3 regions of the Paenibacillus sp. P4_A7 genome follow, and region 3 is predicted to be linked to each of the others. Evidence: predicted binding sites of a transcription regulator. Region 3 holds the regulator's gene; each other region holds the start of a gene.
The links. The regulator LexA, encoded in region 3, represses DNA repair genes until DNA is damaged. The targets are predictions, from matches to a motif close to CGAACATATGTTCG.

Region 1 (6,756 bases), on a different contig from region 3:
GGGTCATCAGCCCAAGGAGGGATAAGCCCCCATTTCAGCTCGCCTAGGCGATTTCTCTGGCCGTCATTTATGATTGCAAGCACCAGCTGGCTGGGAGCAATATTATATTTCGGACGATGGTAGGGGATTGTCGTATCATCAATCCGATATCTGACCATAAGTTCCTCCAGCGTTACTGTAAGCGTGTATCTTCCGCACATCGCAGTTTCTACCTCCGTCTATCGTTTGTCCTTATTATACAACGCGGAGAGGAAGCACGCATCTCGAGACTGGACGGTATGACAGAAGAGAGAGTAGCGGATACTGTTCATTATAGAGATACATTTAAACGTTACATATGGGTGGCTTAAGCTGCACATCGAGGAGCGCTGACGATGGATGAACCAAATAAAAAACGGTCGGATCACCGTACTTTCGTTTACTGGATTAAGCAGCTAATCGAGTTGCCTGGCGCGGCATTTGCATACGCGATTGGCAAATGGAGCGCCATGAAAGCATCGGATCAGATGATTTCCGAAGCGGTTCCACTTCAGCTGTCCTCTGCTTCTGTAGCAAAGCTTGTATCCGCGTGGACGAAGCTGGAGGAAGCGGGGCATCTAGAAGTTGCTGAGGGCTGGAGTAAGCAGGAACAAACGCTTATTGAGCGGATTCAAGCAGAGACAGCTGCTTGCAATCGCAACAATGTAACGAGAACAGAGGCATATCGAGCGGTATATTTTCGCACGCCCGAGCTGCACTGGGCATTGCTGGCACATCTTGTATCCCGCAATGGCGGCTGGAATATGACAGATTTAAAAGGGGAGTGGCTTCCTTGGCTGCTTCGGAAGGATCAGCAGGATGGGGTGTTTCGATTTTTGGAGCAGGCGAATGCGCTTATTTTTCAGGATGCCTATCCTCAGCTGCTGCTGTATGAGTGGAGCTGCCGTGGAGGAAGAAGCTTATTCCACCTGCTTCCTGCCTTGGGTGTTTCCTCTTTTATGACGCCAGTATGGAAGCTGTTTTGGCGGGATCGGGATGCGGTTCCGCTGACGGTTGCGTTAATTGTGAATGAGCAGCATTACATTGAACAGCGAGTTGTGCAGCATCCTTATTTTCAGGAGAAGGTGCTTCAAACGATGTTCTTCGGATTACAGTCGCTGCTGCAGCTAAATGGCGTTATATTTCCATACGGGATCGAACAGAAAAAAGGGACGCTGAAGCTATCGGGTCTTATCTTAGAAAGCTTTGAGCGTCTGGAGGAGCGAATCGAATTCGGTAAGCGGCTGTACGCAATGCTGTTTGGAGTTCCCCGCGTATATGAGGGCGCTCGCAGCTTTGCGGGAGCTGTGAAGCATACGGGTTCAAGGGCGGATTACGCGCTGCATTTGTTCTCTCGTGTGCGACAGCAGCCGCCTCAGAGCGTCTATAAGGAGCGGTTGCTTGGCGAGCGTCTGAAGCCAGGCGCTGAACCGCTTTATAGTCCTGAGCTGGGAGCAGCTTGGAGCGACCAGACGCTAGAGCCGCCTGAGCCAGGTGATTGGTTCCGGTCGGCTAGCGATATGGTGAGCTATTTTCAAAAGCTTCCGCTTCCTAATTCCTTTGAAATAACAAATGAATACGGACTTATGCTGAATAAGATCGAACTTGCGGTGTTAGCCAAGCAGCGCGGAGACTCGACTAAGCTTAGATAGACATAGCGATAGCGGCATAACCATTAGCTGGAGCATACGCTCTTCCATCTCTATTCATCTATTGTTGATCCTTCAATGTCCTTGATCGGATACCACTCACCGTTAATCATGAACCGCTTCTGCAGGGGGTCAATCCGATCAACAATACCATTGACTATCCTCTCTTCAAGGGGGTGGAATAATTGAATGGTTATGATGTGCCGCTGCTTCAGTGAGTCAGTCATTGACCGAGATATATGCTCCCACTCCTGCTCATCAAGCTCCACGCGATGGCGCTGCTTTAAGGAGGCTTCATGTTGATTGATCGCGGCTTTGTGCTCTGGCAGCATCATACGGCTGGATTCCCAGAGGCCGTTTCCTTCAAGCTTCTTTCTCATTTGTAATGTCCCCCAATTTTCTCAGATCGGTGATGGGCTTGCCCGGCGAATGTTATGGAAGCCGCTCTTAAAATAATAGCATCACCGTACTTCAATTTAATGGCATCGGTGGCTCGTTCCAGTGCCGCTGATTTCTCGCGATGCGGATCGAATAAAGAAAGTTGATACTCGTCATCCGTTGAAAACTGCGAAAGACTGACACCAACCTTCCGAACGGGAAGACCGTCCCAGTGCCGCTTTAACAGCTCGATGACAGCGAGATACACCTGATTTGTAACGTTGCTAGGATCGTCCATTTTCATTTGGCGGTTAAAGCCGGTAGGCCGGTCAAAGTCTGCTCCCATACAGCCTACTGATACGACATGCCCCATATATCCTTTGCTGCGGCAGCGCTGGCAGACGAGCTCTGTCAGTTCAAGCAGCACGACCTTAATATCCTCCAGCTTCGCGTAATCACGCGGCAGCGTCATCATATGTCCAATAGCCTTCGGAGCCACCTGATGCGTGCCCGGAGTAACGGGGCTGTCATCTATCCCATTGGCAATACGAGAGTAGAGCTCCGCGTTTATATCGGAGTTTTTGCCGAATTTGCGGCGCATCATCAGCTTTAGCTTCTCTAAAGGCGTTTCCGCCAGCTTGCCGATCGTTTCCATGCCCATCGCGTTAAAATGACGGGTCATTCGGCTGCCGACCATAAACATTTTATTGATGGGCAGCGTCCAAAGCGTCTCGTGAAGCCTATCTTTAGATAGGACGTAAATGCCGGAATCGTTCTTCTTAGCGAAATTGTCACAAGCTGTCTTCGCTAAAATCTTGTTCTCGGCAATGCCGAATCGCGTGTATATGCCTAACTCCGCTTCAACTTGCGCCTGAATGATTCGCGCAAGCTCCTCCGGCGATCCATATAAATGCAGTGAGCCGGTCACATCCAAAAATTGTTCATCAATTGAATAGGGCTCAACTAAATCGGTATACGACTGATAAATACGAGTTATCATCATCGAAACATCAATGTACAGCTGCATCCGGGGCTTAATGACGACTAAATTCGGACACTTAGCGAGTGATTCCCCGAGTCGCTCCGCTGTCGTGATGCCGAAGGACTTGGCGAGTGGACAAGCCGCGAGAATAATGCCGGATCTGCGCTCCGGATCTCCTGCGACTACAATCGGCAATCCGTGATACTCGGGATGGTCGGCCTTCTCCACAGACGCGTAAAAGGATTGGCAATCCGCAAGCATAATGACTTTGTTAAGAGGCATTAGTTTTCACCAGCTCTAACCCATTTTTCGATTGTCATGCTGCTTCCTCCTAATAAGAACGTTTGTTCTTATTATATACGGAACATGTGTTCTTATACCATAGGTTATTTGTGKGTATCATTTACAATAATTAGATAGTGTTCTTCGCTAATGGAATTTGATTGTTTATGTTTTTGAAGATCGCTATGCATACCCCTTCCGCATTATGTAAAAAGTAACCACAAGGGGTGATTGTATGAAAAAATTGACTATTATCATTTCATTGCTAGGCGTTATGATGTTCGCGCAACGAGCCAATGCAGCAGTGGAGAGTGAGATGGATCATTGTCAAAGAGTCGTTCTTACTTTACTAGCACCTGATATACAGGAGCAAATTGAAACCTATTATCAAAGCGAGTTAACGGTATCCCCTACATTCGCACCGTTTCTTGAGAGCTCGGAGCTTGTATATAAATACTACAGCTCCCATATGGAGGTTCAAGTAACCGTAATTCCCTATGTAGGTCCTCACCTCGCTGTAGGTAAGGATATCATCACCTTTCACATAAATAACGATGGAAATACGTCCGTTATCAAATACAAGCATGTGGAAGACTTTGAGCTGCCGCCTAATTATTCAGATATCGTTAAGTAAACATCAAGGCCGATGAGGGGCAAATGATGAAAGCTGGATCAGATGCCTCAACGAATATAGGCTGTCTGTACATATTTCCATCCAAAATACAGCAAAATAGAAGCATCTAGGAAATGAAAGGTGCGGTTATGAACAAACAAAACGCAGGGGCGTTAACGCCATTCAGTCCATCACTATCAGCGAACGTACAAGCTATTCGCAAACGATTCGGCAATAGTGCCGATATCGTTATTCGAATGTTTCGCAGTGATGCGGCTCCTGATCGAGAGCTGGCGATTATTTATATAGGCGGAATAGTCGATTCGGAGACGATCAACGAAAGCGTTATGGAACCATTAATGTCGATGAGGCTGCCCAAGCATGAGTATGTCAATGGCGGCAAGTTGATGGATGCATTGCGCAACTGTGTCGTTTCAATAGGATCGATGCAGGATGTTAGTACATTAGAAGAGGCACTTCAGTATATGACAGACGGCTTATGCGTTATTTTGGCGGACGGAAGCGCAATAGCCTTGACTGCCGATGTCAACGGCGGTGAACAGCGAGGTGTTACAGCTGCACAAACACAGACGGTCATTCGGGGACCTCAGCACGGTTTTGTCGAGAACGTTCGAACCAACATTAGCTTGATTCGTCGATTCATTCGTTCGTCTGACCTTCATGTGCAAATCCACAAAATCGGTAGGCAAACCCATTCGAATGTAGCGGTGCTTTACTTACATGGAACGGTAGATGAGGGCATTCTGAAAGAAGTGTATCGCAGACTGGCGGATATTGATATCGATGGTGTTCTCGAGAGCGGCTACATTGAAGAGTTCATACAAGATGAGACGTTTACGCTTTTTCCGAMCATGTTAAATTCAGAGAGGCCGGATAYGGTGGCAGCATCATTACTTGAGGGACGTGTAGCGATCATGGTTGATGGCAGTCCAATAGCACTTGTTGCACCGACGACTTTTTTTAACTTTTTCTCATCGCCCGAGGATTATTATCAGCGGTTCGATATCGCAACATTCGTTCGCATCATTCGATATGGATCGTATTTCATTTCTATGTTTCTTCCTGCTTTATATATAGCGGTAACGACGTTTCACCAGGAAATGCTTCCAACTACGCTCTTGATTAGCCTTGCGGCTCAACGGGAGGGTATCCCGTTTCCAGGTTTGGTTGAGGCTCTTCTTATGGAAGTAACTTTCGAGGTGCTGCGCGAGGCGGGATTGCGCATGCCGCGTGCGATTGGACCTGCTGTTTCAATTGTAGGGGCTCTTGTGCTCGGTCAATCCGCTGTACAGGCTGGAATCGTCTCGGCGGGGATGGTTATTGTCGTTTCGTTCACTGCCATTTCAAATTTTGTTATGCCGGAATTTAATATGGCTGTTACTTCTCGCATTATCCGCTTCGGTTTCATGCTCATGGCGGGTATTTTCGGTTTTTACGGTATTTTTATTACGGCACTGTTTTTACTGGTCCATCTAACGTCGCTGCGTTCCTTTGGAGTGCCTTATATGTCTCCAATTGCACCTGGCCCGACGAAGGCAGGGATATGGAGAGATGTGTTCGTCCGCCTGCCTTGGTGGGCAATTGTACTGCGGCCGCTTGATTTGAATTTACGTAACCCGAAGCGGCGTCCGAATGGTAAAAAACCACCGGCACAGCGCCATTCAGGCAAGCCGTAGGAAGGAGGAGCGGCTGTGAAAAAATGGAGGTACTTGCTGATTCTGTTCGTTTTCTTGCTGCAAGCTGGCTGTTGGAACCGTGTGGAGCTCAATGAAATTGCAATTGTTTCGGGAACAAGCGTTGATTGGAAGGGGGGGAAATGGGTATTATCGTTCCAAATCGTCATCCCTCAAGCGATTTCAGGTCAGAGCAATGCCGGCAGTTCAGCACCGGTCAATGTATTTTCGACGAATGGGGAGAGCTTTCGAGAAGCTGTAGGCAAGGCGAGCCAAGAAACGTCTCGCCGGCTCTATTTTGCTCACACTCAAATTGTTATTATCGGTGAGGAGGCAGCGCGCAAAGGGATTGCTCCTCTGCTCGACACTTATTTGCGCAACCAAGATTCACGCGAAACGGTAAACGTATTTCTAGCCAAAGGAAGCGGTCGCCGGATGCTTGAGCAGCTTATACCGCTAGAGAAAATACCGGGTGCGGCCATACAGCGTATGATCGCCAATGAAGAAATAAATAGATCTACTTTTCGTCAAATGACGATTCATGACCTATTCTTAGATTTGCTAGGCCCTGTTCAAGCGACCGGTATTCCAGGCTTAATCCTCTCTGGAACAGGTGAGAGCATGGATCGGGCGGATAAACTCACTCATACCAATACGCCGTCTAAGGTTAGATTATTCGAGCTGGGACTAATTAAGGGGGACAAGCTGGTAGGATGGATCTCAAATGATGAAAGTCAAGGGGTTATGTGGCTAGCCAATCATGTGAAGAGAACGACGGTAGCATTTGCTTGTGATGAAAAAAGCAAAAAACAGAAAAAATCATCCATATTAATTAAGCATGCAGCAACCAAGCTGCGGACAGAGCGATCAGGAAGCAAATGGATTATGCATGTGACTGCGACAGCTGATGGAACGCTGATGGAGTACAATTGCGGCGGCGATCTGATGAAGCCTGCACAGGTCGATGTTGTCCAGAAGCTTATTGAAGATGAGATTACAGCAGTAATGGAGAAGGGCTGGAAGGCTATTCGTAAGCATAAAACGGATGTAGTGGGCTTCGGTAATGTTATACATAAGAAATTTCCGAAGCAATGGGCTGAAGTGAAGGATAGCTGGAATGAAGTGTTTCCGCAAACGGAA
Region 2 (17,684 bases), on a different contig from region 3:
TTCCTTGATCGTACATTAGTTTAAGTACGACTGCACGGCGACTCATCGAATCCTCCGGGTTTTTGATCGGATTATAGCGATTCGGCGCCTTCGGCATGCCTGCTAGCGTTGCGCTTTGCCACAACTCCAAATCTACAAGCTCTTTATCAAAATAGAATTTAGCAGCATTCTTCACACCATATACACCTTTACCAAAGTAAATACGGTTTAGATACGTTGCTAAAATTTCTTCCTTAGACATCTGATGCTCAAGCGCGACAGCAATTGAAGCTTCAGTTGCCTTTCGGAAGAATGTCTTATCGGCAGTTAGAAACACGTTTTTGGCTAACTGCTGTGTAATCGTACTTCCGCCCTCAACCGCGCTTCGCGCGATAACATCCTTCACAATAGCTCGTCCAATAGAGAAGAAATCAATTCCTGAATGCTCGTAAAAACGCTGATCTTCTGTTGCTACAATCGCATCCAGCATCGATTTTGGGATATCTTTAAATTCCGCGAGTTCACGATTATCATGCAAATTATAGAGTCTCGAGATTTCTACTTCGTTCGCATCATAAATGATCGACGTTTCTCCTAGATCCAGCTTACCCCCGTGTTCCTCCAGCAATCGCTCACCATTCAATATAATAAAAAGGTAACCGATTATTCCACACACAATTGCGATAACCGCGGTAAAAAATATACCATAAAACCACTTGCGTCCTGATATCCTTTTTTTCTTTTTTGTCTTCGTTTTTGTTTTCGTTGCAGTCTTATTACTTGGTCGTTCAGCCATAGCCGACTCCCCTCCTGTTGTTCCAGTATCCGTATACTCTATTTTTGCCATGAAATGAAAAGAACAACCCGGCATGGAGCGGGTTGTTCTTGCCTGCCGCTATCTAGTTAAACGTAGCACGGTAAGAGAAAGTTTCACTTACCAGTATTCACGTATTCACCTAAGCATCTGATCCGCTAAGCTCATGGTGCATAAGCGACACATTGCGCTGCGGAGTATACGTAGAAATCGCGTGTTTATAGACCATCTGTTGACGGCCTTCACTGTCAATAATGATTGTGTAATTGTCAAAAGCTTTAATAACGCCCCGAATTTGAAATCCGTTCATCAAAAAAACCGTAACAGGTATGCTGTCTTTACGCAGCTGGTTAAGAAACGTATCTTGAATATTAATTGATTTGTTCATTGGACGTTACCCCCGTCTTAAAAAGATTGATTAGAAGTATATTCAAGATTGACTTGAAACTTTCCTGCTATTGTATCATGAATCAGCAGTAAATTGTTGTGAAAATTTTCATCCATGTCGATCCAATGAATATCTTTCATATGTCTAAACCATGATAATTGCCGCTTTGCGAATCTTCGAGTATCTCGCTTCAGTCGTTCTACGGCAGCTTCCAAAGAACAGTTTCCTTGCAAATAATCCGCTATCTCCTTGTAACCAAGTCCTTGCATCGCAACTGCCTGCGGAGGCAGATCCCGCTCCAGCAATTGTCTAACCTCGTCCACCAAGCCCTGCTCCATCATTAAATCTATCCGCTGCTCTATTCTACGATACAACTTTACACGGTCCATAGTCAAACCGATTATGCAAAGCTCGTAAGGAGACTCTTTCTTTTGACCTTCCTGCTGCTCCGTAAAAGTCTGTCCCGTCATATGATAAACCTCTAAAGCGCGGATAACGCGGCGAAGGTCGTTAGGGTGCAGCCGCTCTGCAGCCTGAGGATCAGTTTCCGCTAGCTTGAGGTGCAGAGCTTCTGGCCCATTTTCCAAGGCGAACTGTTCCTGCTCCTGCCGGAAAGCTTCATCTGAGCCGTTAGACGCAAATTGATATTGATAACAGACCGATTCGACATATAGACCGGTTCCACCTACGATGAAAGGCAGCTTACCGCGTTCAGCAATTTGCTCAATTGTACGGATCGCCTCTGCTTGAAAATCTGCTGCTGAGAAGGACTCATCAGGATCACAAATATCAATAAGATGATGAGGAATTCCTTCTTGCTCTTCATGGCTGATTTTGGCTGTACCGATATCCATACCGCGATAGACCTGCATCGAGTCACCTGATATTATCTCAGCGTTCCATGCTTTTGCAAGATCAAGGCTCATTCTAGTTTTGCCTACCGCAGTCGGTCCAATCAGCACAAGAAGAGGCTGTTTGCGTACAGCAGCAGGTTCTGTTTCTAGCTGTTCTTTATCTATAAATTCATTCAAATCTCTATCACTCCATATGCAATTTTGGACGTATTTACATGCCGTCGCTCGAAGCCGAGCCTGCCAAACTCTTCGCTTGCTTGATGCTCCTTAAGTACTACTGTTTTACGCGCAACCCTCACTGCCTGCTCGATGACCTCGGGCGTCAATGCGTTCATATTTGCAATGGATCGAAGCGGCTCCATCGAGCTCGATTCATTAATAGGCCTGCGAAACATTGGGTCGAAATACACGATGTCGACACTGCTATCTGACAATGTCTTCAAATAGTCCAGATGATTAACGTTGCGCATAACGATACGCCGCATTGCGGCATTTACATCTTCCAAGCCTGTATCGTAGCTTGCCAACCCTTCACGAACAAGTGCGCAAAGGACAGGCTCACTTTCCACTGCTACAACACTGCCACTCTCGCCTGCTGCATATGCAAATACAAGAGAATCAGAAGCAAGACCAGCCGTACAGTCCAAGACACTATCCCCTTCTCGGCAGTCGGATAACTGTATGAGCGGGTCTGATTCACCTTTACGCAGTCGTTTTACACGTACGAAGGCCATGCTTGGATGGAAATATAACGGTGTTTCCGATTGTTCATCATAATAGCGAACCTCTTGCTCAGTGACTACCATTAATCGCTCATCCGTGCTGAGCGTTATAAGCTTACGGACCGTCAAGTTTCCTCGTGCAACTAATTTAGCCGAGAGCTCCACCGCTAACCGCGCTGCTTGATCCATCGCGTTACGGGATGGCTTAGCTGTAGTTGTCACAATCACGACATCACCCGCTTAAACATTTTTTCCAGCTGATAGGTAGAAAGATGGACGATAATAGGTCGGCCGTGAGGGCAAGTATACGGCTGTTCACATCTCGAAAGTCTTGCTAGCAATGAATCGCCCTCTTCACGATTCATCCGGTCATTTGCTTTGATTGACGCTTTGCAAGAGCACATGATGGCCGCTTTCTCGCGCAGCTTCGCGATGTCAATGGACTTGCGCTCTGAAATAATCAGCTCGGCCATTTCTTCAAGTATGGCCTGTTCATCTCCCGCAGGCATCCATTCTGGATACGAACGAACAAGAAAGGTTTGTGCGCCAAACGGTTCAATCTCAACTCCAGCTTGTGCAAATAGTGGCATCAAACCTCGGAGCTGCTCCGCTTCTCCTGATGTAAATTCCATCGTAAACGGTACTAAAAGCTGTTGACTCGCATCTTCTGGATTGCCAAATTTACGAAAATAATATTCGTAATTAATTCTTTCATGTGCCGCATGTTGATCAATAAGATACAGTCCATCCTCGGCTTGCGCCACGATGTAGGTGCCATGATGCTGTCCGATCCAGTGAAGCTCTGGAAATGCCGGCTCATCGGAGTTCGCTTGCTGCGTTACTGCTTGGCTATCCTGTAGCTCAGCTTTATCAGTTGAAGCTGATGAAGAGTCTGTTGATGCAGTTGAAGCAAATGGCAAGTCAGATGATGCTGTTGTAGATGATTCAGAGCCTGTTGATGCCAATGAAGCAAATGACAAGTCTGTCACTGTAGAAGCTTGCTCCCAAGCTGCAGCCTGCTCGCGCACTGTTACGTTCTGTTCATTTGAAGCCACAGGCGTTGCATACAGTCTTTCCGTCGCATCACGAGGGATATACTCTCGCGAAGTTTGAGGCATGCTTGATGGTGCTGAACCAGTTGTTCGATTCGGCACGAATGGTTTAAACGATTCCGACTGCGGTTCGAGGCGATGAAAGGATATTGCGTCCTGCACAAACAGCGGCTTCGAGCGATCCTGTCTCGTGCTTGATTCAGGACCTGGTATATGGCGCTGACGACCCAGAACGCTTTTGACAGCCTCTTCTACTAATGCACGAAGCTCTGGTTCCTTACTGAATCGCACCTCCATCTTAGAGGGGTGGACGTTAACATCAAGCAGGCTGGGATGCATACCTATTTCTAGAACAGCTAGCGGAAAGCGATTGATCGGCAGCAGCGTATGAAAAGCTTGAAGCAATGCTTGATTAATGGCATGACTGCGAATGTACCGTCCGTTAACGATAGCTGTTATTCCATTGCGGTTCGCACGCGTAAGCTCTGGCTTCGATACATAGCCGCGAAGCTCGTAATCCGCATTTTCCGCTTCTACGGGCAGCATCGCTTTTGCTGTACTCGAGCCATATACAGCAGCAATTACTTGGAGCCTGTCTCCAGTGCCAAGTGTCCGCAGCAAAACATTTCCATTGTGCTTAAAAGTAAAAGCGACACCGGGGTGCGCTAGCGCGATTCGGTAAATATAGTCGGATATATGGCCTAGCTCTGTTTGAATAGCTTTCATATATTTAAGACGAGCAGGCGTATTATAGAATAGATCACGAACGGTAATATCGGTTCCTTGCGGCGAATTAGCTGGTTCATCTGTCGTAATCGCACCGCCCTCAATGACGATCCGCCTTGCAAGACCGGTTGTTGTGTCCGAAGAAATACAGGTCAACCTAGAAACTGCCGCGATACTCGGAAGCGCCTCGCCACGAAAGCCTAGACTAGCTATTTTGAAAAGATCACTGCTCGTAGAAATCTTGCTCGTCGCGTGGCGCTGAAACGCCGTAACGATATCGGATGCTTCAATCCCGAAGCCGTTATCGACGACTCGAATAAGCGTCAAGCCGCCTTCTTCAATCGTTATATCTACTGTCGTGCTGCCTGCATCGACAGCATTTTCTACAAGCTCCTTCACAACAGCAGCCGGTCGTTCTACTACTTCGCCTGCCGCAATTTGGTTGGCGAGCTGTTCATCTAAAACCTTTATTTTTCCCATACGTTACGACTCCCCCTCTCGCTTCTACTATTCGTTCAGCTTGCCTTTCATATCATTCAGCCATTGCATCGCTTGCATCGGAGTCAAATTAAACAAGTCAAGCTTGCGAAGCTGCTCCGCGAGTTGTTCCGCCTTCGGACTCGCTTTCCTCTTAACAGGCTCCAATTCCTTTGCAGCAGCAGGCTCGTCAAAGATGGAAAGCTGTACGATACCGTAATTCCCTGCAGTTTCCTTTGCTATATTTTCAGGAGCAGGATTATTGGATGAGTTAGGCAACGAAGTAGGTGTTGCATTCGATTCTATAAAAGCTGGTGTATTCAAACTAGATGACGAAATATTTTCAAGGTTAGGCTTTCTTTTATCCACTGTACTTGACGGCTGGACTGAGTATGGCTCAGCATCTTCAAGAAGCTCATATGCTCGTCCAATAATCGACTGCGGCAAACCTGCTAGCTGAGCGCAATAAATACCATAACTCGTATCCGCTGCACCAGGAATCAGCTTGCGTAAAAATGTAACATTGTCGCCGCTCTCCTCGACCGCCATACGCGCGTTTGTAAGTGCCGGCAATGATCCTTCTAAATGTGCCAGCTCATGAAAGTGGGTGGATACTAAAGCCTTGCAGCCAATATGATGATGTACATATTCAATGACTGCTTGCGCTATAGCCATACCTTCACCAGTCGATGTCCCGCGTCCCAGCTCATCAATGATAACAAGACTGTTCGCGGTCGCTTTTTCCGTCATAATCTGAATATCTTTCATTTCCACCATAAAGGTGCTCTGACCGCCAATTAGATCATCAGCAGCTCCAATTCGGGTGAAAATTCGATCGATAAGCGGAACGACAGCTGATTTTGCCGGTACGAAACATCCGATTTGAGCCATAATGCAGATTAACGCGACTTGACGCATATAGGTGCTTTTCCCAGCCATGTTCGGCCCTGTAATAAGAAGCATCCACTCTTCGTCCTTGCTGAGTGAGGTGCCATTAGCAATAAATGGAGTTCCATCCATCATTGCTTCAACAACCGGATGTTTTCCGTCTTCAATATGCAAATCAAAGCTTTCATTTACGCGAGGCCGTGAGAATCTGCGCTCGGCACTAACCGTTGCCAATGATTGATAAGCGTCAAGCTCCGCAATGACTGCTGCCGCTTGCTGTAGCCTACTTAAATGCAATGCAAGATGGTCACGCAGCTCAATGAATTGCGCATATTCCAAATCAACCATTTTGTCTTCCGCTTCTAGGATAAGACGTTCCTTCTCCTTCAGCTCAGGCGTGACATAACGCTCAGCGTTCGCCAGCGTTTGCTTGCGCTCATATCGGCCTTCCGGAAGCATCGCGATACTTCCTTTTGACACCTCCAAATAATAGCCAAACACCTTGTTGTAGCCGATTTTCAGTGATTTAATGCCGGTTGCTTCACGCTCTTTGCGTTCTAGCTCCGTAAGCCACTTCTTCCCGTTCGTGCTCGCTTCTCGAAGAGTATCCAAGTAGGCATCATGGCCAGCACGAATGAGTCCGCCTTCGCGAATGGTAACTGGCGGCTCATCAACCAGCACTCTCTCGATTAGATCTGCTAAGTCCGAGCAATCATCTACTCCGTCTACGACTTTCTTAAGTACATCCGACCCAGACTGCTCACAAAGCGTCGACAAGCTTGGTATACGCTGCAGTGAGCTGCGCAGTGCCTGAAGGTCACGGCCATTTGCGCTGCCAAATGCTACTCTACCTACTAATCGTTCCAAATCATATATAGGCTGCAGCTCAGCCCGAATATCATCTCGTAAAATAAGATCGCGATAAAGTGTCTCCACAGCATCCAATCGAGATTCTACTGCCTTGCTGCTCAGCAGTGGCTTATCGATCCAGCGGCGAAGCATACGCGCCCCCATAGAAGTTTGTGTACGATCTAGGAGCCATAAGAGCGAACCCTTCTTGCTTCTATCGCGAACCGTCTCCGTCAATTCCAAGTTTCTTCTCGTATAATGATCCAAAATCATAAACTGATTCGGTTCATATGTACTTATTGTCCGTACATGTCCAAGCGAACGCTTCTGCGTCTCATCCAAATAGCCTGTCAAAATACTGACAGCGCGTAGACGAGCCTCTGAAAGCTGCGCCAATTCCTCTGCGCCGTAGTGTTCAGTAAGCTTGTCTGCTGCCATTGGCTCGCGAGCAGTCAGGAGTACTTGTCTGTTCCATACGGCTGTTGCCTGCAGCTTGTCCAACAACTCGGTATCACCAACGATCTCCGCAGGCTGATAGACGTTGATTTCATCGATCAACGCTTCCAAATGATCAGGAAACGATGTGACATACAGCTCGCCAGTGGATAAATCGCATGCTGAAATGCCTAACATGCTGCCTGAACGGACAGCGGCTGTAATGAAATTGTTCGACTTGCCTTCCAGCGACTTGGATTCCATGACCGTACCTGGTGTAATAATTCGCACGATCTCGCGGCGCACAATGCTTTTGGTAGCTGATGGGTCCTCTACCTGCTCGCAAATGGCTACCTTGTAGCCCTTTTCAACAAGTCTGCTTATATAGTTTTCCGCAGAATGATGGGGAACGCCGCACATAGGAATTTTTTCATCGCCACCGCCCCCTCGAGCCGTCAGCGTAATTTCAAGTTCACGGGAAGCATTTATTGCATCTTCAAAAAACATTTCATAAAAATCACCTAATCGAAAAAATAAAAAAGCGTCCTTCGCTTCTTCTTTTATGGCAAGATATTGTTGAATCATCGGCGTATATTCAGACATGAGGTCCTCCTAAAAATTAACGGCCAATCCTTCTAATTATAAAAGAGGCTCGTTCCTATAATAGATAACAGTAGAACTTCATTATACCAAGCGGAACAGGTGTGCGCTACAAGCGTAATCGGCTTTCGCTGTCCTTTTGCTGCCAAAAATGCTCGTCTCGAGGAAATAGGTGAGTACATTTAAGAGTGATAACTTATAAAGATTAATCTATCTGAAAAGACTTCATTAGATTCTGGTTAGGCTTTGAGGAACTTTAGTAAGCTGAAAGGAAGGAAAACTAAGCGGGACGGAATGGATTTTTTAGGTAAAATACGGTTTAGACAAAAAAAGGACCCACATCGCTGTGGGTCTGTCCTAGTTCTATAGATCAACTGTGGGGTTGATGTTTTCATTATAAAAACCGAAGCTTAAACCAGCATTAAAAGAGTATGTCCGTTTCATGAAAAGTCAAGACTAGAATAAGAACGTTTGTTCTGTATATAATGGAACCATCGATAATGTAAAGGTGGGAACGAGCGTGAAAGTGAACAAACTAACTCCAGAAAGCAACCTGATGTGGGATGGCGGCACAATGCTGCAGCCTGAGCACACCGAAGCAATGAAGGAGCATCGTCACAACCACATTCGCCGGCAGCAAATTAAATTGCAGGAGCAGCAACAAAATGGTGTATCGCAAGCACTTGAGTTATCTCTTAAGCACAGAATGCAGATCAAGCTTCGGATGTATCATCCCTATGAAGCACTTGAGGTGATTGGTGTGTTGGACCGCCTCGATCAGAACAATAGTCGGTTTATGGTAGACGGCGAGTGGTTTGAGATTGGGAATATTGAAGGAGCTTGGGTTGGGGAGTGAGTTGTAGTCAATAAGTGTCATGAGAAAATGACGTGTAAGAAATAGCAATTGAAAGGAAAATGCTATGCAACTTTATTTTACACTTGAGAATCATGGTTGGTTGGATATTCATGTTACCGACAACGTCACAGACGATTTTACAAACAAGACAAGCAGCTATTTGATCTCTGCCTCTTATTTGACAGATTAATAAAGGTACTTGTGTTTTTAAGAGCCAGTTAAAGTTAATGGTTTTAGTAAAGAAATTTGAGATTGAGATTAATAAGTTACATAATTTAGACCCGAAATGAAAGCATGGAAAATGTTGGAAAACTCATAAATAGCAATGTTTCAACGATAATAGTCCAAATAATAAAAAGTGTATTTATTTTTGAGTTACAAAGCTAATAAGGCGCTATACGCCATTTCGCGCGGATATCAGTGGATTCATTCCATGTATTTCCACGGAGGGCCGCATCAAATAACGGCTCGATGTAAGGCGCGAGTTCTTTGAAGCTTGCAGTCGCCGCAATGGACGCGGCGATACCATCTAGACAGTCGGCGAGCTCGGTGCGATCGCCGGTGTAATAAGCTTCAACATACCGCTCCTCAAGAGCAGGTATGTAAGTCAAATTGAACGCTTCGCGGGCGCATAAGAGCGCCAATGCGAAGGATGCTTTTGCTGCTGCCGGCGAGACAAGCCAGCTCGGCAGCGTACGATATTCAAACCCGCCATGCGACTGCAGTCGATAGTCCCCGAGTGTTCCATATCGGGGACGTCGAGCTCGCCCAGCGGGGTCCTCGACTAGAGCAAGCGGGAAAGCCGCGTAGCTGTCAAGAAGGCTGAGCAAGCGGCCGGTAAGCGGCGCTCCGCTTAGGTGAATGTGCCCGCCGAGCGCTAGCCCCGGCACGGGCATGGCTCCAGCGGCCCAGCGCAAAGCGGGGTCGCTGATGCGGTCGGCGGCGCGCAGCATTAGCCGCCGGATGTTCGCGGCTAGCGATGCCGGGTCAGCGGCCGGATCGGGCCGCAGCTCGGCGACGGGATAGAGCAGCCGTCGTCCCACAAGCATAGCGTCGGCTCCCGCAGCCCCGCCGACGCCAGCTCCAAAGAAACGTGACGCCGACGCGATCTTACCGCTGGGCGTCACAAGCACAAACTCTGGATCGGCTCCTATAAGAAGCGGCCGCCTCTCCGCACCCTCCGCTCTCACTGCTGCGTACCACGCAGCAAATCGGCGCAGCGCAACCGCCTGCAGCTTCGTGTCCCTCAGCTTCGGCCAAACTGCATGGACGGCTGTTCGCCCGTCCCCGCCTAGCGCGACCTCGGCCTCTCCGATATCGAGGCCTAGCGCGTAGAGTGCTTGCACGGCGGTGCGTACAACACGCCGCAGAACAATATCCTCAGGCCATCGCCCAATGCTCTGCCCAACATCCTCGCTCGCTTGCTGCGCCCCACTCTGGGCTCTCCAAGTACTCATAGGATTACTACCTACACGTCTTTCAACAACTCCCTCCTCAGTACCCAATCTCTCCTGTAAAACACCACTGTTAGATCTCCAATTGCTTCTTGCCTCACTAACCTCTCGATTTATTTCTCTCTCATTGCTTCTCGATTCACTACCCTCCCTGCTCTCTTCGACTCTCCAATTTCTCGATTCACTCCCTGCTCTGCTTCCCCCGAATTCTCTCCCCTGAGCATCAACGCGTTGTATCTCAACTGGCTCCAAGTTCACTACACTTACGCGATATAACCGTTCACTCTCAAGAGTAACTCCACTATGTAAACCAGCACGTTGCCAAATACGCTGTTTCTCCTCGTAAGACATATGCGCTACCTTCGAGCTGCTTGCGTTCAACACCCACACAAGACCAAAACGGTTATCGATCGAACGCGTATCGGACAACGAAATTACAGCATCCCCATCTTTAACAGCAGACCAAGACTGCACATTAAACGATTGGGCTTTTCGGAGATCTGAATCGCGAACTAAGCGCTCCGAATATTCGATCCGTTCCAGTCGGTCATAATTGCCGTACCATATCCACGTCGAAGCCATCGCGCTACCCGCCTTTTTCTAATTTTCTTCAATCAATTTTATCTAATTTCATTCCATCAGTTTTCAATAATTTCAATTCATCAATTTCACATAAATTAATTCAATCAATTTCCTCTAATCTCATCCCATCAATTTCATCACAATTAATTCATTCAATTCCCTCTATTTTCATTCCATCAATTACATACCCAATAATCACTATTCCACTCATCACGCGAATTACATCTAGATGTCACCTCGATTTCACACTCATCCTGCCAATAAGATTCATCTTGCACTAGAAATCCTGATCCATTTCAAAAAATAAGAAAAAAAAAGAGGGCTTTCGCCCTCGAATATACTGCTTCCGCAGCATATGATAACCTGAAAGCAAAGCAGCCCGCTTGCTTAAAGATCATCGTCCAGATCTGGATCCAAATCCTCATAATCGTTATCGCCGAGGCTGAACTCCAAATCCTTGCCATCCAGGTCACCGCAACCGCCTGGTACTACCGCTACACAAACCTTAGTCTCGGCTATTAATTCTACCGAAAACTCACGTTCGACACGTACAACGACTCCTGAGCCATTCGAAGAAATATTCGCTTCGATACAATTAGGCTCCTGAATCACGTCGGCAGAAACTTCCTCAGTAGAAGTCCGATGTTTTGGATCTACATAGGAGAGACTGACGTGCTCAACATAATGTACGGATTCTTTTGCTACGTCTGTTTGCGAGTTTTTGCTGTACGAATACCAAATGTTGATATCGTAAGTACCGATCACCTCAATGCCGTCGCCCGAACGAACCGCTTCATACTGATGATTGATAATCCATGCACCCAGGATACTGGTTGGATGATGAGGCGGCGTTACGGTATGGGTTACAGTGGAAAACTTACGACCTTTTCCGCAGACAGCTTTAGTGATAATTTCTCTGTAATGCAGCTGTTTATCTGCAATAGTCATTGATTTAACCTCCTCCATACAATCATTCATTTAAAGTGTATGCAGGACATAGGCAAATGTTGATTAAGTGGTCCCATATAAATGATTATATTTAATAGCACTGGGATATTAACACTCATTCGCTGCGTCTCCTTACATCTATATGAGGTATATAAGTAATTGATTCGTGCTTAAAAGTGGTTCTGGAATACAAAATCATATATAAAATCACTGCATTAGCTACCATCCAGCTCTTTCAACAAACGTATGGGGTGGAGTGATTAGCATGGATATGATCCAATCAAACAACTGATTTTTTCTTGATCCTATGTTTTGAATGGAATACATACAATCTAATAGGTATCAAAAGACTTTTTAACTGTAAAATGCACGATTAGCTTGGATGAAATACAGTCTAATTCAATTTTCACCGATTTGATGTGGATTTGATTGTATGAAATCCAGTCTAATTCAAATACGACATTAAAAAAGCAGGGCTAGATGATGATAGATAGTAATAATCTTAAATAGTTGTAAATGAAGGGGTGATTCAATGTGAGCGGTATTTTAAATGGATTGTTCGGTAACTACTCAGAGCTTCCAATTCGGGAGCTGGCAAGTCAGTACGGTGCCTACCTCATGTCTGGCGAACAGATACGAACAGGTTTTAGATTAATTCGCGATACCTTTATTGTTTCTGATAGACGTATTATTTTGATCGACCATCAAGGTGTTACCGGTAAAAAGACTAGAGTAGCCTCAATCGACTTGGATTCCATTTATGAAGTGACGATGGAAACAGCTGGAACTGGCTTCGATGATAGTGAGCTAACCATTCATTACATAACTTCGCCCTATTTCAAAAGCAATAACGTAAAAACAGCCTCATATAAATTTGAGTTCGGAAAAAAATTCAATCTCCAGCCATTCTACGTGGCAATGTTAACGATAGCAGATCAGAACCGCAAAAAACTGAATACTTAACATCATCTATTATTGAATAAGTTATTGTAAAAGTTAATCATCAAGATTCTGAAGATCCTACTAGGAACCGTTCATTTCTATCTATCCTAAAGAGCCCAAGACCATTCAAGGTCAGGGGCTTCTTCTTTATTTACATAATGCTCGCACAAAAATATTGCTATCGCTCGCGCCAGCCTTCCGTTAAACGCCGCTCTAAAGTAGCTACCAGCTGATACATGACCGTCGCAACAGCTGCAATAACAATTAAAGTCGATAGCACCAACGTAAAGTTGAACACCTGAAAGCCATAAATGATCAAATAACCGAGTCCGACCTGTGCCACGAGAAACTCCCCAACAATAACACCTATCCACGCCAGCCCTACGTTCACCTTCAACGTAGAAATGATGACCGGAAATGAAGCTGGCAAAATAACCAGTCGAAACAATTGCGAACGAGAGGCTCCGAGCAAGCGAACAACCTTTACATAGCCCGTCTCAATCTCTCGAAATCGATTATATATATTTAAAGTCGTAATGATCACCGTAACCGATAAGGTTATTGCTACAATAGACATAAAACCCGGTCCAAGCCCTACGATAAAAATAGGTCCAAGCGCGACCTTCGGCATACTATTCAAAACGACCAAATAAGGGTCGAATACCCGTGATAAAAATGGAAACCACCAAAGTATTGCGGCAATGGCTGTTCCGAGTAATGTGCCTAACGCAAAGCCTACGATTGTCTCCATGACCGTCATGCCGACATGCGGCCAAATGCTGCCGTCAAAACTCATTTCCCATAATAAACGAAATAGCTTTGATGGGTAGCTGAATAAGAGCGGATCAATCCATTTATTCTGTCCAGCTGCCTCCCAGAGTCCTATAAAAAGGAGCAGGATGACCAGTTGAGTCACGCCTACAGCAGCAGTAACACGGCGCCTCCGCAGCTTAAACCGATTATGCAGCTCCACCATCCAGTCGCGGCGATCCTCTTGAATACCGGTTATAGACGCGATATCTCGGTCATCCGCTTTCGATTGCTTCATCCGCTTATGATCATCCAACGCGTCCTCCCCCTTCATTGTCCTCATCATCAAGCTCCGCCCATAGCCGTTCAAAAATAGGCTGGAAGCTTGGAAGCTTCCGAGCATCCAGTGGCGATGCTTGCCGAATATCCTCCGGCATCTCCAATACACATCGAATATGTCCAGGGTTTCGTCCTAACACAATGACACGATCGCTCATCGCAACCGCTTCTGCTAGATCATGTGTCACAAGTACAGCTGTTTTGCCCAGCCTCTTTAACGTTTGCTGAACCAAATCCTCAAGCTGAAGCTTAATATGCAAATCCAATGCAGAGAAAGGCTCATCCAGCAGCAGTACCTCAGGCTCTGTTGCAAGCGTCCTAGCTAGGGCGACTCGCTGTCTCATCCCACCTGACAGCTCATGCGGATAACGATGGGCTGAGTCAGGAAGACCCAGCTCTGTTAGTAAGTCATCAACAGCTTGAAGCGTCTCAATCGTTCTGCGGCCGCTTATTTCAAGACCTAAAGCAGCATTGTCTCTAATGGTTCGCCATGGAAACAAAAAATCTTGTTGCAGCATATAACCTACTTTGGGCGATGGGCCATTGACACGCTCACCATTCAACAGCACCTGCCCGCTTGTTGGAGGAAATAGACCTGCTAATAAACTAAGCACCGTCGTCTTGCCACAGCCGCTCGGTCCTACTAAGCTGACGAATTCACCACGTGATACGGTCAGCTCAATTTGTTCCACTGCAAGCGAGGCGCCTTTTTCATTTACATAAACATGAGTTAACTTCTGCAGCTCAAGCACCGGTACGTTCATTATGCAAGCACCTCTTTTATTTCACCGCTTTAATCGCTTTTTCGGCATATGTGGTATTCACTAGCTCGCTATGCTCCGTACGTTCCTTCAGCTCACCAGCGGAGGAAATAACATCAAGCAGGTTGTTCCATTCCGCTTCATCAATAATTGGATCTGAGGCGAAGGAGCCTTGCTGCTTGTAACGATCGATTGAGCTAATTAGGATATCACGGTCTACTTTAGGGAAATAGGAGATTACAGCATCCGTTATCGTTGCCGCATCATTTTTGGTAACCCAGAGCTGAGCTTTATAGATAGCATTCGTAAAGGATTGGACGACCTTTTTGTTTTTGTTCATATAGCTCTCTTTCGTCATAAATACGGTGTAAGGCAATTTCCCGCTTTCCGTACCGAAGGATGCTACTACATGACCAGTTCCTTCCTTCTCAAAAATAGATGCCGTTGGCTCAAATAGCTGAACATAATCGCCAGTTCCTGATGCAAATGCAGCAGATATGTTGGCAAAATCAACATTTTGAATGAGCTCCAAATCAGCATGAGGATCAATTCCTTTTTTCTTCAGAGCAAATTCTCCTGCCATCTGAGGCATGCCACCTTTTCGCTGGCCGAGGAACACTTTACCTTTTAATGTATTCCAATCAAAATTGTCATCAGCCTCGCGAGCTACTAGGAATGTCCCATCTGTTTGAGTCAATTGTGCGAAGTTAATAATTGGATCATCCGTACCCTGCTGATTGACGTAAATAGATGTTTCCGAACCAACAAGTGCAACATCAATTACATTGGAGAGCAAAGCAGTCATCGTTTTGTCTCCGCCTGGCGTAGTCGTTAATTCTACGTTAAGCCCTTCTTCTTCAAAAAATCCCTTGGCAATAGCCACATACTCGGGCGCGTAGAACAACGACCGCGTTACTTCTCCGATTCGAACGGTTTGCTTCTCTGAATCTCCTTTGCCGCAGCCTGCAAGTGCAGCTGTTGCGATGAGCACTACTGCAAGCAGCAGCGGCACAAGAACACGTCTATTCATTTCCAATCCCTCCCGCTATTTCACTTTTATAGTTGTCATTCAGCCTATGCACCAAGAGCCTAGGCGGTGAATAGCCGTACAAAAAAGAAGGCTGCCACCAGATCGTCAATGTGACGTTCCGGGACAGCCTTCTTATGCTTACAGCTTATAAATATCCTTGTATTTCTTTTCTAAATAAGAGACTAAATACTGTGGATCAAGCGGCTTTCCTGTTATGCCTTGAATGAGCTCAGCCGGCGTTCTTAGCTTACCGTACTTATAAATACGTTCGGTCAGCCATTGCTTAATTGGCAGTAGATTACCTTCTCCTACTAATGACCAGAAGCCCTGCAGATCGCGCTCCATCGTATCCGCGATTTGTGCAGCGTACATGTTGCCAAGTGAATAAGATGGGAAGTAACCAAATGCTCCACCCGACCAATGCACATCCTGCAGTATGCCTTCCGCATCGCTCTGTGGTGTCACCCCAAGGTACTCTTTGTACTTCTCATTCCAAATCGCTGGCAAATCAGCGGCCTTCGCGCCTTCATTGAAAATAAGCTTCTCCATCTCATAACGGATGATGATATGTAAATTATACGTGAGCTCATCCGATTCTGTTCGAATTAGAGAAGGCTGGACAACATTTATGCCTCTGTAGAATTGATCAACAGACACATCGAGTTGACCAGGGAATTGCTCCTGCAATCCGCCCATATACCGTTCCCAGAACGGTCTGCTGCGTCCAATTACATTTTCCCAGAAGCGGGATTGTGATTCATGAATGCCCATAGACGTACCCGTGCACAGAGTTGTTTCGATAAGCTCATCCATAATATTTTGCTCATAAAGCGCATGACCGCCTTCGTGAATCGTACCAAAAAGTGCACTTGTTACATCGTTTTCTAAGTAATGTGTCGTAATACGGACATCACCAGGGCTAAGTCCAGTTGCAAATGGGTGAGCACTTATATCCAGCCGCCCTGCTTCGAAGTCGAAGCCCATTTCTTTTAATATGTGCATGCTAAATGCCTTCTGGGCAGCTTTATCGTAAGACTGGCTGAGGAATGAAGTATCTGGTTGGTGCTCAGAATTTGCGATTGCAGATGCAAGCGGTACAAGCTGCTTACGCAAGCCCCCAAATACACGATCTAACTCAGCGACGGTCATACCAGGCTCATATTGATCTAGCAAGGTGTCATACCGAGTAGCTTTTGCCCCCCAAAGATCAATAAATTGATTCGAATAGGAAATGACTTTTTCCAAATAAGGCTGGAAGCTTGCATAATCATTATTTCCCTTCGCTTCCTCCCACTTCGATTCGGACTGCGAGGCAAGCACGACATATTCTTGATAAAGCTTCGGTGGAATTTTAACGCTGCGATCGTACTCTTTACGAGTCTCCGTCACTAGACGTTGATCGATTTCTGACAAGTCTTCGAAGACTGAACGATCTTCAAGCTTTGACATCCATTCCCCAAGCTCAGGTGAAGTAGACACCTTGAATAAATCGCCAGATAGGACACCGATTACCTCTGAGCGGTTATTCATTCCTTTTCGAGGCGCACCTGTTCTGAGATCCCAATAGAGGACACCGAGCGCTTCCTCGTAGCTTTTAATTTTGCGTACCGTTTCTCTAAAGCTTTGCAGCGCTTCTGATTGTTGTATAGTCATCATTATTCCACCTTTCCTATGTAACAAAATTCAAAATCCATTCATTTGAACTTAACTTGATCTTACTTATTACAATCCTTATAATCAACTTAAACCTAATTAAATAAAACTGCAACATCGCTTTAAGAAAGAGAGGTACTGCAAATGCACATTACATTTTCTAAAACGGCTGAAGATCGGCTAGCTCCCTATTTAAGTGACGGAACTAAGCTGCTTAAGCTGCTCCACGATACAGAAGATTGCGGCTGTGTCGTCAGCGGTGTACCTAGCCTACAGCTTATAGATGAGCCTTCGGTAGATGATCAGCTGTCTCAAGGGAATCCCTTTCCCTTCTATTACGAGCCACGTCATGAAGTTTATTATGAACCGAAATTACGCGTTGATTACGATGCTTCACGGAACAGCTACAGCCTGAAGAGCGACAATCAAATTTATACGACTAACCTTCGATTTATAAGCTAAGCCAAATAAACAAATACATACTAGGGAGGCATAAGCAAGTGAACAACATCGATCAAATTTTAAATCACAATAAACAATTCGTTGCCAACAAAGAATATGAACAATATGCGACAAGCAGATTTC
Region 3 (9,128 bases):
GCGCTTTTTGTTTGCGAACAGATGGATGAATGGACTGAAACACAAGCGGAAGCTCAACATTTTCTCGTACGGTAAGATGAGCAACCAATTCATACGCTTGAAAAATAAACCCAATATGCTTGCGCCTAAATTCAGCTAACTGGTTCTCATTCATCGATACAATATTATGATCCGCAATATAAATACTACCTTCTGTCGGCTTCATCAAGCCTGCCATTAAATTCAGTAAGGTGGACTTGCCTGAGCCAGAGCTCCCTAGCAAAGCGATCATCTCTCCCTTACCCACAGTAAAGCTGATCTGCTGGAGTACAGGCGTCGTTTCATTCCCCGTTTGAAAAGAATGGGATAAGCCTTCAACACGTAACATATAGGGTTCTCCTTCTACAAAAAATGACAATCTAATCTATTTTAATATAAATGCTAGTTATAACCAACTCTTCGAGCCTATTTCATACTCTATAAATAACCTCCGTTCAATAACGTCCCTATTAATAGACGATATGAAAGTGATCTTCCCCTTCACTTCAAACAAAAAAACTTTCCGAACTTGCAGAAGTCACTCATTCTGCAAGTTCGGAAAGCTTATCGATTAGATTTGTTCCTATTATTATGTAAAAAGAGTAAAGGATTAATTGGGAATAATGAGCTTCTGACCAGGCTTGATATCTGCATTTTGCAGTTTATTACGATCCTTAATTAAGTAGATAATATATCTAGTATCTTCACTGCCATCGTTAAAGCGTTTAGCTATTCCCCAAAGTGTGTCTCCTGCATTCACAGTCACCAGTTGTTCACCCATCGAAACAGCTGAAATCTCATTCCCCGATGCGTTTGTACCCATAAGCAAAAAGCTAGTAAACAGTAGAACGAATAACGCGATACTTACTACTATCTTCACGACATGCCGTTGCATAACTGTCAGCAAACGACGCCTCATTGTGGTTAGGTTACTCTCTTGTTGTGTGTGTATTGTTCTGTAAAAACTTGGACTTGTTATCATTATCAGCACCCCAAACGTTTGTTCTGTTTTTAGAATACACGAACAAATGTTTGTAGTCAACAAAAAAATACGAACTTCTGTACTTAAGAACTTATGTTTGTACGAACTCCGGTTCTGTGTTATAATTTCCTACAACAAACCTACTATTGGAGTGATCGCAGTGTCGAAGATTTCCAACCGACAACATTCGATTCTTGAATTTATTAAGAATGAAGTTCGGGAGAAAGGCTACCCGCCGTCCGTCCGAGAAATCGGAGAAGCTGTTGGATTATTATCCAGCTCAACCGTCCATGGACATTTGGACAGGTTGGAGAAGAAAGGGCTTATTCGTCGAGATCCGACTAAGCCTCGTGCTATTGAAATTTTAGACAATGAAGGTGTAGATGGAATTATCCCTCTCGCAGTATCCAAAGTACCGATTGTCGGTAAAGTAACAGCTGGTATACCGATTACAGCAACTGAAAATATCGAGGAGTACTTCCCTCTTCCATCGCATTTCGTAGGCGATAGCAGCGTTTTTATATTGAGCGTAATGGGAGAGAGTATGATCGAGGCTGGCATTCACAACGGAGATTATGTTATCGTTCGTCAACAACCGACCGCTAATAACGGAGATATCGTTGTTGCTATGAATGAAGATGATGAAGCGACTGTCAAAACCTTCTACAAAGAGAAAGATCACTTTCGTTTACAACCAGAAAATTCCTCCATGGAGCCTATTCGACTCCAGAACGTAACGATTTTAGGCAAAGTCATTGGACTATTCCGTGATTTTCATTAATTAGCTATTTAGATCAAATGTACATAATGAAAAGACTGAATCCTTGCGCTAGCAAACAGGATTTAGTCTTTTTTTATAATGATTTTCTATTCTGCCCTATTCCTTCGAACGATCCCATCCTTCAATCACTCGAATAAAATGATTGCCCACATCTCTCTCGATATACTTGTCATCTATTAAATGTTCAAGCAGCACCTCTATTTCTTTACTTGACCATCCGGTTAACCGACAAACAATTGTAAAGTCATTTTTAGCCCACTCCATTTGATTTAAATTCCATAGTATTCGCAACAACTTTCGCTCTCGATCTCGAAGCATATATATTCAACTCCATTCACATCAACCTTAAGATAAAATTTTCACGCCAATAGGAACACTTGTTCTTATTATTTCAAAAAATCGTTCTTATTGCAAGTCCATATATATTCTCTGCTTTGTTATCCCTATGCTATTGTCAGTGTTTATATATCTATGTAACAACAATCCAATCACTAGAAGGAACACCTGCATAAATTACAATGTACTCAATAAAAAGGAGGTGGAATGAAAAATGTCTAGTGTAGGTGGAGCTTTTACAAACACTGGTACTATTCTGGTGCTATTTATTTTATTGGTCATTATYGCTTGTAGCTGTGGCGTCTTTGGCGGAGGCTACTAATTAATCATTCAAGATATATCGTCCATTAGTCCAAGACGTAAAATTTTGATTACAAACACAAAAAAGGCCCATCCAATGGGTCTGTTTTGTGTTTGTAGTATTAGAACATATGATTAGTATTATGGGTAGTCATTATTTACTAACTACTCCATATATGGATAATATCGTTACTTTTTCCGATTTAGAACGTATTAACATCACAATCAAGATGTGAGGTGATTATGTGGAATATTTCAGTTTATTTGGAATCATCTATCCTTTTATCGCATTATTTCTGTTCATCCTGCATATCGTTTCATGCATATGGGCTTACCGTGATGCATTAAGTAAAGGGCGAAGTCAAGAATTCGCGATTATTGTTTTATTAGCTATCTTGTTCTTCCCTATTTTAGGAATAATCATTTATGTAGTCATCCGCAATGATGGCAGCTCATCATCAGGCAGATATTAAATAATGAGTTCCACTTTTTCTAAAGGGGATTCATCCAATCTAGTCAAATGTCTCTACTGAACAAACACCCAAACATGAAGCTTAAACTGTGCATATCTTATCATGTACAAAGAGAAGAAAGAGGTGAATCTTAAATGGGTGGATATGTTGGCGGTGCAAATAACAACATCGGATTTATTCTGGTACTATTCATTTTATTGGTTATTATCGCATGTAGTTGTGGATTTGGCGGCTGGGGCGGCGGTTACTAAGCATTAGTAATCAAGCATCTTAAGGTGACTTCCATGAATTCAGACTACTATATAAATTGAATACAATTCAAAAAGACCCATAATGTGGGTCTTTTTGTCTGTTTACAGCCTAATATTAACCAACACATACATTTCTGGTTGACTATGCATCTACTCTAGCACATTCTGATTTATTCGAATTTATCTCAAATACTTCATATCTACTTACCAAAAGCCCTATCAAATGTAGCATAACTGAATATGCTAATGAGTGAACTAGAATAGGAGGTTTGGTGATGAAAAAAAAAACAGAAGGTTTGAGTGCCGATGACTTAGCATTAATAGCTGCGGTTTTAGTGATAATAACCGATGCAGTAGCTTTGTTGTCGCTGCTTAAGGCGAGAAAAGAAAAGAAATAAAAACTTTGATTTCTTAGGAATTCTCTCAATCTAAGATACTTAGACTATTATGGCACTTCAGTACATTTAAATAGATGTTAGTGATGCTTTGTCAAGCTACAGCAGGATTATAGAAAAGCAAAATAAAGGCTGCCCCCATTGTACAAGCCTAACAATAAGCTATCTCAAATTAGGAACAAGAGTAAAATTAAGATCCACACAAAAAATCCCTTAACGCTCTAAGCGCTAAGGGATTCCTTATTTTTTTAATAAAGAGTTAAATACTGATCGCGTTCCCACTGGTGAACTTGTGTACGGTACATATCCCACTCGATTTCTTTCAATTCGTAGAAATGAGCAAGAGCATGATCGCCAAGCGCTTCACAAACGATGTCGCTTCTCAGCATTTCATCTAGCGCTTCTTTCAAGTCAACTGGCAAGCTTGGAATACCAGAATCCAATCGCTCTTCTTCTGTCATAATATAAATATTGCGGTCCGTTGGATCCGGCAACTGAACTTGATTTTTAATTCCATCTAGGCCTGCTTTTAGCATAACTGCTAGAGCAAGGTATGGGTTAGCTGCTGGATCCGGGTTACGAACCTCAACGCGTGTACTAAGCCCACGAGAAGCTGGAATACGAATCATCGGCGAGCGGTTGCTTGCTGACCAAGCTACATAGCAAGGTGCTTCATATCCTGGTACAAGACGTTTGTATGAGTTGACTGTTGGGTTAGTAACCGCCGCCATAGCACGAGCATGCAATAAGATTCCCGCCATGTAGTAACGTGCTGTCGCACTTAAACCTAGCTTGTCCTTCTCATCGTAGAACATATTTGTGTTGCCTTGGAATAAGGATTGATGACAGTGCATACCTGAACCATTCACACCAAACAAAGGTTTAGGCATAAATGATGCGTGCAAGCCATGCTCACGAGCGATCGTTTTTACAACAAGCTTGAAAGTCTGGATTTGGTCTGCAGCCTTAATAGCATCCGCATATTTGAAGTCGATTTCATGTTGTCCTGGTGCAACCTCATGATGTGACGCTTCAATCTCGAAACCCATTTCTTCAAGAGTTAGTACGATTTCGCGGCGACAGTTCTCACCCATATCCATTGGCGCTAAGTCAAAGTAACCGCCTTGGTCGTTAAGCTCTGTAGTAGGTTCGCCATTAGCATCCGTCTTGAACAAGAAAAATTCCGGTTCAGGACCCACATTCATAGCGGTGTATCCCATTTCCTCAGCTTCTTTAAGCGCACGCTTCAAAATACCACGTGGGTCTCCAGCGAACGGTGTACCGTCAGGCATATAAATATCGCAAATTAAACGGGCAACTCTGTCTTGTGCTACCCAAGGGAACACTACCCATGTATCCAAGTCAGGATATAAGTACATATCGGATTCTTCAATCCGTACATAACCTTCGATAGAAGATCCATCAAACATCATCTTGTTATCAAGTGCCTTCTCTAGCTGACTGACAGGTATTTCAACGTTTTTAATAGTTCCAAGCAAATCAGTAAACTGCAAACGAATAAATCGTACATTTTGTTCTTGTGTAATACGTCTGATATCTTCTTTGGTGTAACCCACAGAATCATCTCCTTTGATTGTAAAACGATTGTGAAAATAGGCTCTATTATCGCTTATTTAAGAAACGAGTTAATTGACCTTGAATAAGCGAGGCTTGTCCTGGTCTTTTCTCTAACAGTTGTTGCTTAAGCAATCTGTGCAATTGTTGATCAGAAAGCTCCTTGCGCTTCACTTCAGACTGCTCACTGACGATTGTCGCATCATCTGATTCCTTAGATACAGGATTCATTACTTGTTTAATACCGGCGATATTAACGCCTTTCTCAATTAGCGATTTAATTTCCAATAGTCGCTCCACGTCATTAAACGAAAATAAGCGTTGATTTCCTGCAGTACGTGCCGGAATAATCAATTCATGCTGCTCGTAGTAGCGGATTTGGCGGGCTGTTAAATCCGTAAGCTTCATAACGATTCCAATTGGGAATAATGCCATATTTCTGCGAATATCATCAGCCATGTCGCATCAACCTTCCAGTTGCTCTAATATATGTTCATTCTAACGTTGCGCCTCAAATGTGTCAAGTTATGTTAGGTTTGATCACAATTAATCCATTGTCCACAAGCTGATTCAACGCAGTCAAAACGCCATATTTTGCATGAGCATAGGTTAGGCCGCCTTGCATATAAGCTATGTAAGGCTCGCGAATCGGAGCATCTGCTGATAGTTCTAAACTTCCGCCTTGAATGAATGTACCCGCAGCCATTATAACCGCATTCTCATATCCAGGCATATCCCATGGCTCAGGCACAACATAGGCATCAATTGCAGCAGCCTTCTGAATGCCTTGCACAAATGCAATTAGATGTTCAGCTTGTCCAAATCTCACCGCTTGTATCAGATCTGTGCGCGGCTCATTCCAACGTGGTTTCGTCTCAAATCCCAGTTCCTCGAACATGCAAGCTGCAAGAATACTACCCTTAATGGCTTGACCAACCATATGCGGTGCCAGAAACAACCCTTGAAACATGGATCGAAGCGTTCCGAGCATTGCTCCTACCTCGCCGCCAATTCCTGGTGCAGTTAACCGATAAGCCGCTGCTTGTACAGCCGCTGCAGTACCCGCTATATAGCCTCCCGTTTCAGCCAAACCGCCGCCTGGGTTCTTTATAAGAGACCCTGCCATTATATCTACACCTACCTGAGTGGGCTCCAGCAGCTCTGTGAACTCCCCGTAGCAGTTGTCTACAAAAACAAGCACATCCGATTTTAAGGCTTTAACTCGGCTTACGATTTCTGAGATTTCCGCAACAGTAAATGATGCGCGCCAATCATAGCCGCGCGAGCGTTGAATACCAATCACCTTAGTCTTAGCAGTTATAGATTGCTTAATCCTGTCCCAATCCAGACTGCCATCTGGAAGCAGATCTACCTCACCATACTTAACTCCCCAGTCTTGAAGCGAGCCTTTACCATCCCCAGGCTTTCCTATAACCTTGTGCAGTGTATCGTATGGTTTACCCGTAACATACAAAAGTTCGTCCCCTGGGCGAAGTACGCCAAACAGGGCACAACTGATCGTGTGTGTTCCGGAAACGAAGTGAGGCCTAACGATAGCCGCCTCAGCCCCCATTACATCCGCATAGACTAGATCAAGAACTTCACGACCGCGATCATTATAGCCATAGCCTGTCGAGCCTGCAAAATGAAAATCGCTCACTTTGTGATGTTGAAATGCCCGAATAACCTTCCACTGATTACGTTCCGCGATTCGATCCACGCTGTGAAAGGAATCAGCTGCACGAAGCTCAGCTTCATCCGCTAGCCTCTCGAGCTGTTCCCATACATTCTGTTTCTCATGTTGCTCATTCATGCCGATATCTTCTCCCTTTATTAACCCAAATCTTCAAATCTTAAACGTTACTCTATAAATTGCTTCAAGCGTTGACCATGCTGCTCATATTGCTGCTTGCTCACATGTACGGTAAGACGCATGGATTCCTCGCTTACCTCTTGACTAACTACTTCTCCGCTCCGATAAGCAAGAGCGATTAGATCACCACGTTCTGCTGGTACGAGAAACGTCAGTGTATCCCCGCTTAGCTTGTCTTGAACCGTTTGACGCAACAGTTCAAGATCATCAGCCTCATAAGCGCTGATGACCAAAGTATCGCCGCCCGTTATCGGCAAATCGGACAATGAGCCGCTCTCTGTGGTGCATAGATCCTTCTTATTAAACACCTTAACCGTTGGCTTATCAGCTGAACCGAGGTCAGCTAAAATTTTCTCAACTACGGCAATTTGTTCGTCGCGCATCGGCGAGCTGCTGTCTATCACATGAAGCACTAGATCCGCTTCATTCACTTCCTCTAATGTTGCTCGAAATGCTGCTACAAGATCATGAGGCAGATTTTGAATAAACCCTACCGTATCAGTTAACACAACTTCACGGCCGTTTGGCAGCTCGAGTGCGCGTGAGGTTGGATCGAGCGTAGCAAATAGCTGATTTTCAACAAGCACATCTGCCTGCGTCATTTCACGCAGCAAGGTCGATTTACCCGCGTTTGTATAACCAACTAATGCGACTTGGATCGCACCTGCTTTTTTACGGCGTTCTCTGTGGAGCTGACGGTGTCGAACTACTTCGTCAAGCAAAGTCTTCAAGTCAAATATGCGATCTCGGATATGCCGACGATCTGTCTCCAGCTTCGACTCACCCGGACCACGCGTTCCAATTCCTCCGCCTAGCCGTGACAGATTTTTACCGTGGCCCGATAGACGAGGCAGCAAGTAGCTGAGCTGGGCAAGCTCTACCTGTATAATGCCTTCACGTGTTTTCGCACGCTGTGCAAAGATGTCTAGAATCAATTGCGTACGATCGATAATTTTCAGATCAAGAGACTCTTCTAAATTACGCACTTGAGCGCCTGATAGCTGTTGGTCAAAAATCGCTGTTGTAGCACTGAGTTCATCTGCCAACGCCTTGACCTCTTGGACCTTCCCCTTACCAATCAACCACTTGGAATCAGCTGATTCTTTATTTTGTGTAAGGGTGGTGAGCACTTCTACACCTGCTGTTTCCGCAAGCTGTATAAGCTCATTCAGAGAATGCTCTGGGTCTCCACCATGTCGCTTTTCGTTAGATGTTACCAGGCTGACTAATATTGCTTTTTCACTAATGTTAGTATTGATATCGAAAGTTTTCTCGCTCATTTCATTCTCCTTCTTTATTCGCAATCTTTAAGACTTCGAATCCCACTTTAAATCCTCTGGCCTAATCGTCATTAGCTCCTGCTTACCAGGAACGGAGTTCGCATATTGCGTTATTAAACGCACAGCTTGAAATCTAATCGCTTTCTCGATTGAATTTCGCACATATCTCGCATTGCTGAATGAGAATAACGTGCTGAGCTTCTCCTGCATCAAATGCTGTCTTAGCTTGAATATGGTTTGAGGCTGCAATATGTAATCTCGTTCCTTTGCCATCAGCTCACTTATTTGAATCAATTGATCCACCGAATAATCTGGAAATTCAATTTGAATCGGAAAACGTGATGGCAAGCCTGGGTTTGTTAGCAAAAAATCATCAATTTCAGCAGGATAGCCAGCCAATATAAGGACAAACTGATTCCGGTAATCCTCCATCGACTTTACAAGCGTATCGATAGCTTCCTTCCCAAAATCCTTTTCGCCGCCTCGTGCAAGGCTATACGCTTCATCGACGAACAACACGCCGCCTAATGCTTTGCGTACAAGATCACGGGTCTTCTGTGCGGTATGACCGATATACTCACCAACAAGATCAGCACGCTCAACTTCAATCAAATGACCCTTGGATAAGACCCCCATCTTCTGAAACAGCTTTGCCACAATACGTGCAATCGTTGTTTTACCAGTGCCCGGATTGCCTTTAAAAATCATATGATAAACATGTGAGCCTCCGAACAAACCTGCTTCCGAACGCATCCGGCTAATATAGAGCAAAGCATAAATTTCATAAACAAGAGATTTCACATTATCCATGCCGATCATCGGCTCTAAATCCTTTTGAATATCGGCATATTGATCTACGCTTGG

Region 1: a site for LexA is predicted at 3,365-3,378, ahead of AC1DWN_RS23310 (DNA polymerase IV). Genes of this name have one in related genera too.
Region 2: a site for LexA is predicted at 8,249-8,262, ahead of AC1DWN_RS03865 (YolD-like family protein). Genes of this name have one in related genera too.

What each region holds. Positions count from the first base shown of each region.
Region 1 is NZ_JBFUHJ010000272.1:168-6,923, reverse strand. Features, by position in the region: gene AC1DWN_RS23325 (SOS response-associated peptidase) at 1-200, opposite strand, end outside; gene AC1DWN_RS23320 (DUF2515 domain-containing protein) at 375-1,670, shown strand; gene AC1DWN_RS23315 (YolD-like family protein) at 1,721-2,047, opposite strand; gene AC1DWN_RS23310 (DNA polymerase IV) at 2,044-3,309, opposite strand; gene AC1DWN_RS23305 (DUF3888 domain-containing protein) at 3,545-3,943, shown strand; gene AC1DWN_RS23300 (spore germination protein) at 4,072-5,619, shown strand; gene AC1DWN_RS23295 (Ger(x)C family spore germination protein) at 5,635-6,756, shown strand, end outside.
Region 2 is NZ_JBFUHJ010000013.1:35,141-52,824, reverse strand. Features, by position in the region: gene AC1DWN_RS03895 (transglycosylase domain-containing protein) at 1-775, opposite strand, end outside; gene hfq (RNA chaperone Hfq) at 936-1,181, opposite strand; gene miaA (tRNA (adenosine(37)-N6)-dimethylallyltransferase MiaA) at 1,199-2,212, opposite strand; gene AC1DWN_RS03880 (class I SAM-dependent methyltransferase) at 2,209-2,985, opposite strand; gene mutL (DNA mismatch repair endonuclease MutL) at 2,982-5,015, opposite strand; gene mutS (DNA mismatch repair protein MutS) at 5,043-7,787, opposite strand; gene AC1DWN_RS03865 (YolD-like family protein) at 8,305-8,640, shown strand; gene AC1DWN_RS03860 (hypothetical protein) at 8,705-8,830, shown strand; gene AC1DWN_RS03855 (putative amidoligase domain-containing protein) at 9,024-10,676, opposite strand; gene AC1DWN_RS03850 (outer spore coat protein CotE) at 11,064-11,624, opposite strand; gene AC1DWN_RS03845 (PH domain-containing protein) at 12,159-12,587, shown strand; gene AC1DWN_RS03840 (ABC transporter permease) at 12,745-13,542, opposite strand; gene AC1DWN_RS03835 (ABC transporter ATP-binding protein) at 13,625-14,419, opposite strand; gene AC1DWN_RS03830 (ABC transporter substrate-binding protein) at 14,436-15,446, opposite strand; gene AC1DWN_RS03825 (carboxypeptidase M32) at 15,585-17,102, opposite strand; gene AC1DWN_RS03820 (iron-sulfur cluster biosynthesis family protein) at 17,244-17,561, shown strand; gene AC1DWN_RS03815 (beta-class carbonic anhydrase) at 17,600-17,684, shown strand, end outside.
Region 3 is NZ_JBFUHJ010000155.1:1,503-10,630, reverse strand. Features, by position in the region: gene AC1DWN_RS18205 (ABC transporter ATP-binding protein) at 1-367, opposite strand, end outside; gene yneA (cell division suppressor protein YneA) at 629-925, opposite strand; gene lexA (transcriptional repressor LexA) at 1,161-1,781, shown strand; gene AC1DWN_RS18190 (hypothetical protein) at 1,878-2,099, opposite strand; gene AC1DWN_RS18185 (hypothetical protein) at 2,663-2,890, shown strand; gene AC1DWN_RS18180 (YjcZ family sporulation protein) at 3,025-3,141, shown strand; gene AC1DWN_RS18175 (hypothetical protein) at 3,417-3,539, shown strand; gene glnA (type I glutamate--ammonia ligase) at 3,785-5,113, opposite strand; gene AC1DWN_RS18165 (MerR family transcriptional regulator) at 5,160-5,570, opposite strand; gene AC1DWN_RS18160 (methionine gamma-lyase family protein) at 5,632-6,924, opposite strand; gene hflX (GTPase HflX) at 6,972-8,264, opposite strand; gene AC1DWN_RS18150 (AAA family ATPase) at 8,292-9,128, opposite strand, start outside.